One region of the Kitasatospora sp. NPDC059812 genome, then DNA from elsewhere that is predicted to be linked to it. Evidence: riboswitches for the same ligand, from Rfam matches in the RefSeq annotation. Region 1 holds a riboswitch; the other holds the start of a gene.
The links. Region 1 has a riboswitch for glycine ahead of gcvP (aminomethyl-transferring glycine dehydrogenase). Riboswitches for the same ligand answer to the same signal wherever they lie in the genome.
Positions count from the first base shown of each region.

Region 2: linked by a shared signal. The riboswitch ahead of gcvT (glycine cleavage system aminomethyltransferase GcvT) and the one ahead of gcvP (aminomethyl-transferring glycine dehydrogenase) in region 1 are both predicted to bind glycine.

Region 1 is NZ_JBHWIO010000028.1:78,768-81,150, reverse strand. Features, by position in the region: gene ACFV6D_RS16785 (YsnF/AvaK domain-containing protein) at 1-217, opposite strand, end outside; partial or broken gene ACFV6D_RS16780 (PRC-barrel domain-containing protein) at 230-592, opposite strand; glycine riboswitch at 816-919, shown strand; gene gcvP (aminomethyl-transferring glycine dehydrogenase) at 1,156-2,383, shown strand, end outside.
Region 2 is NZ_JBHWIO010000011.1:50,388-52,770, reverse strand. Features, by position in the region: gene gcvT (glycine cleavage system aminomethyltransferase GcvT) at 1-801, opposite strand, end outside; glycine riboswitch at 1,033-1,138, opposite strand; gene ACFV6D_RS08430 (enhanced serine sensitivity protein SseB C-terminal domain-containing protein) at 1,325-2,167, shown strand; gene ACFV6D_RS08425 (enhanced serine sensitivity protein SseB C-terminal domain-containing protein) at 2,285-2,383, shown strand, end outside.

The DNA of each region.
Region 1 (2,383 bases):
TGTTGAGGGTCCGCACGTTGACCTCCGTCGCGGTGCCGGTGGGGTCGGCAGGGGTGGTGGTCGGGGCGGGGGCGAGGGAGTGGAAGGTGATGGGCTTCACGGGCTCGGCCGCCGAGGTGGTGCCGAAGTCGAGGTCGGGCCGCGCCGGTCGGTCATCCTCGCGGCTGATGGGCCGGTCGGCGTCCCGGCCGGCTGGGCGGTCACCGTCCCGGCCGATGGGCCGGTCACCCTCGCGGCCAACAGGCCGGTCGGCGTCCCGGCTGACCGGCCGACCGTTCGCCGGGGTGTCCAGGCCGTAGTAGCGGTAGAGCTGGAGCTCCTGGGCGGGCGACAGGTGCTGGCCGACGCCGAAGTCCGGCGACTCCTTCACCAGCGACTTGTCGTACGGCACCCGGAGCTCGTCGCCGGAGAACTCGCTGGTGGTGAGCGGGACGAAGGCGTCCCGGCCGAAGATGCCGGTCCGGACGGCTGCCCACTCCGGCTGGCCGGTGGCGTCGTCCAGGTAGACCTCGTCGACCGTGCCGATCTTGTCTCCGTTGCGGTCGACCGCCTTGTGGCCGATGAGGTCCCGGGGATCGATGTCGGTTTGCACTCTTTCCTCCAGTGCGCTGCGCCTGCGGAACTCCCGCAGGACCGTGGCCGGAGCACCCGTTCCGCCTGCCACTTCACACCAAAGGCCATGAATCGGACGGGCGCGACCGGGGTGCGCCGGACGGGCTTCGGGCTGGACCGTCCGGGGGACGCGCGTAGACCCGGAGTGACCCGACGCGGCCGTGATCAGGGGGCCTGCCGCTGGTACCCTGGGCGGCGACCGCCGAGCCCGCTCGGGAGAGTCCCCGGCCACGGAAAGCGCTGGTCGGGGCGCCGAAGGAGCAACTCCTCCCCGGAATCTCTCAGGCATCCGTACCGTGTGGGGTAGGTCACTCTGGAAAGCAGGGCAGGACCGTCGGCAGGGAGCCGACGGCCACCACCCTCACCGACGGTGCAAGCCGGCGGCGTGCCACAGCGCGCCGTGCGGGTGAAGCTCTCAGGTCCCGATGACAGAGGGGGAGGCCTGTCGGGTTCGCCCGCCCGGGTCGAATCGCTGTCCGCAGCGGCTCCGGCCGGTCGGCGTGCGCACCCCCGCCGGTCCGTGACCAGGAGGCCTCGACCACCATGAACGCCCAGCCGAACGCGGGACGCCCCACCGGCGCCTCGACCCTCACCGAGCTTGAGCTGGCCAGCCCCTTCGAGAACCGCCACATCGGCCCCGACGACGCCGCGCAGCAGAAGATGCTGGCGTCCATCGGCTACGGCTCGCTGGACGAACTCGCCGCCACCGCCGTTCCCGAGGCGATCCGCTCCATCACCGGCCTGGACCTGCCCGGCGGCCGCAGCGAGGCGCAGGTGCTCGCCGAACTGCGCGAGCTGGCGAGCCGCAACCAGGTGCTCCAGCCGATGATCGGCCTGGGCTACTACGGGACCTTCACCCCGCCGGTGATCCTGCGCAACGTCATGGAGAACCCGGCCTGGTACACCGCCTACACGCCGTACCAGCCGGAGATCTCCCAGGGCCGCCTGGAGGCGCTGCTCAACTTCCAGACCCTGGTCTCCGACCTGACCGGCCTGCCGACCTCCGGCTCCTCGCTGCTCGACGAGGGCACCGCGGCCGCCGAGGCGATGGCGCTCGCCCGCCGCGTCACCAAGGTCAAGGGCGGTGTCTTCCTGGTCGACGCCGAGACCCTGCCGCAGACCACCGCGGTGATCAACACCCGCGCGGTGCCGACCGGTGTCGAGGTCGTCGTCGCCGACCTGTCCGAGGGCATCCCGGCCGAGATCGCCGAGCGCGGCGTCTTCGGCGTGCTGCTCCAGTACCCGGGCGCCACCGGTGTGGTCCGCGACCTCGCCCCGGTCATCGAGCAGGCGCACGGCCTCGGCGCGATCGTCGCGGTCGCCGCCGACCTGCTGGCGCTGACCCTGCTCGCCTCGCCGGGCTCGCTCGGCGCCGACATCGCCTGCGGCACCTCGCAGCGCTTCGGCGTGCCGATGGGCTTCGGCGGCCCGCACGCCGGTTACCTGTCGGTGCGCGCCGAGTACGCCCGCTCGCTGCCCGGCCGTCTGGTCGGCGTCTCGGTCGACGCAGACGGCAACCGCGCCTACCGCCTGGCGCTGCAGACCCGCGAGCAGCACATCCGCCGCGAGAAGGCCACCAGCAACATCTGCACCGCCCAGGTGCTGCTCGCCGTCATGGCCTCGATGTACGCCGTCTACCACGGCCCGGACGGCCTGGCCGACATCGCCCGCCGCACCCACCGCTACGCCGCCGCCCTCGCCGAGGGCCTGCGGACCGGCGGCGTCGAGCTGCTGCACGGCGAGTTCTTCGACACCGTCACCGCCGTCGTCC
Region 2 (2,383 bases), on a different contig from region 1:
GGTGGTCTTGTCGAAGCGCACGACCCGGCCCAGGCCCGCGTCGAACGGGGTCAGGTCGGTGGAGAGCTCGTGCCCGTACAGCGGCATGCCGGCCTCCAGGCGCAGCGTGTCGCGGCAGGACAGGCCGCACGGGACCAGGCCGCGGCTCTCGCCGGCGGCGGTCAGCGCCTGCCAGACACCCTCGGCGTCGCCCGGGTTGCAGAAGATCTCGAAGCCGTCCTCGCCGGTGTAGCCGGTCCGGGCGAGCAGCACGTCGCGGCCGGCGACCTGGGCCGGGAGGATCGCGTAGTACTTCAGGCCGGGCAGGTCGGCGTCGGTGGTCCCGGCCAGGATCGCGGTGGCCTCCGGGCCCTGGACGGCGATCAGCGCGTAGGTGTCGCGGTCGTCCGTGACGACGGCGTCGAAGCCCTTGGCGCGGGCGATCAGCTCGTCCAGCACCAGCTGGGCGTTGGAGGCGTTGGCGACGACCAGGAAGGCGTCCTCGCGCAGGCGGTAGACGATCAGGTCGTCCAGGATGCCGCCGTCCTCGGCGCAGATCATGGTGTAGCGGGCGCGCAGCACGCCCAGCGCGGAGACGAAGCCGACCAGCGCGTGGTCCAGCATCTCGCCGGCCTGCGGGCCGGTGACGGTGATCTCGCCCATGTGGGAGAGGTCGAACAGCCCGGCCCGGGTGCGGACGGCGAGGTGTTCCTCGCGCTCGCTGCCGTAGCGCAGCGGCATGTCCCAGCCGGCGAAGTCGGTCATGGTCGCGCCGAGGGCGCGGTGCAGCGCGTCGAGCGCGGTGAGGCGGAGGGACGACATGGCCTGGAACTCCTCGGTCTGGGCACTCATGGGTGCACGCGCCGGAACCGGACCCGCTGGGGGGCCGACCCTGCGCGCGGGCATGCGGCGGCGTGGGTCTCCCCATCTGTCGTCGAACCTGAGAGCTTCACCGCCCACCTGCCCGCAGCTGTTTCCAGCATCCAGGACAGCATGGTGGCTTGCACCGTGGGTGGGCGCGCGACAGGGCCGTGCGCCACTTTCCAGATGTGCCTAACCCGTGCGGTAGGGGGGCCTGAGAGATTCCGGGGAGGAGTTGCTCCTTCGGCGCCGGCTGTGCCGCCTGACGGGGCACTCCGGGCTCTCCCGCGCGGGTTCGAGCGGCCGGTATGGAGTTGTCGGTCCGCCGGCGCGCCGCGCCGTCGAACGCGCACATCATGGCACGTCCGCGCCGACGACGGGAGAGGGGACCCGGTCACACCCCGCCACCTCGGGCACAGCCCTAGACTGCTGCGCGTCGGCGCAGCAGAGGGCGGCCGACCGGCAGAGGGCGGATCAGGCGCGCATGGGGTACCCGGTGGAGCAGCAGCAGGGGTGGGGCGGGCCGGAGTCGGCGCCGCCGGGCGGCGGGTGGCCGGCCAACGAGCTGGAGCAGGTGCTGACCGCCGCGCTGGGCGACCCGGGTGCGACGCCGCGGGTGGTCGAGGTGCTGGCCCGCAGCCAGGTGTGGATCCCGCTGCCGGCCGGCGGCGACCCGCAGGGGCCCGCGCTGGACCTGCCGACCATCGAGCTGGCCGGCGAGCCGTACGTGCCGGTGTTCTCCTCGCAGGAGGTGTTCCTGCGGCAGGCGCCGGGGATGGCCTTCGCGGTGGCGCCGGTCTGGGAGTTCGCCCGCGGGCTGCCGCTGGGCGTGGGCATCGCGGTCAACCCGGAGGCGGCGGTGGGCATCCCGGTGCCGCCGCAGGGTGTGGCGGAGCTTCGGCGCGGCCCGCGCGAGGAGCGCCTGGCCGACCAGGAGCAGGGCCGGATCCAGGAGCAGAACCAGAGTCAGGGCCAGGGGCCGGAGGCGCCGACCGGTGGCCGGGTGGCGCTGCGCGAGCCGGTGCCGGGGGAGGACCCGGAGCACTTCCTGGCCGCCTGCCGGGCCGAACTTTCCGCCCTGCCCGGAGTGTTGTCCGCGCGGCGGGCGCTCGCCAGCATCGAGGGCGAGCCGACCGTGATGTTCGTGGGCGTCCAGCTGGACCAGGCGGCCCCGGCCGACCCGGGCGCGGTGAACGAGGCGCTCGGCCGCGCGTTGGGAACCGCGCCGCTGCCGGGGGGCGTCCACCTCGTACTGCTCGATCTCGCCGATGACCCGGTGGTCGAGTGGCTGCTCACCCGGGTACTCCCTTTCTACGCGCGGGGTTGAGCGGGGTTCGTATCGGAGGCACGTCGCCGTGGCGGTGGCCGGTGCCGCGCCATAGGGTGCGTGCAGACGGCCGACGGGCCGGCAGGCTTGAGGAAAGAGGCGCGGCGAGGTGGGCGCATGAGTGCGGGAGCGGTAGCGGGCGGTGCACCGGGGCCCTGGGGCCAGGCGCCCGCCGGGCGCCCCGGAGCGGATCCGGGCGCGCTGGAGCGCACCCTG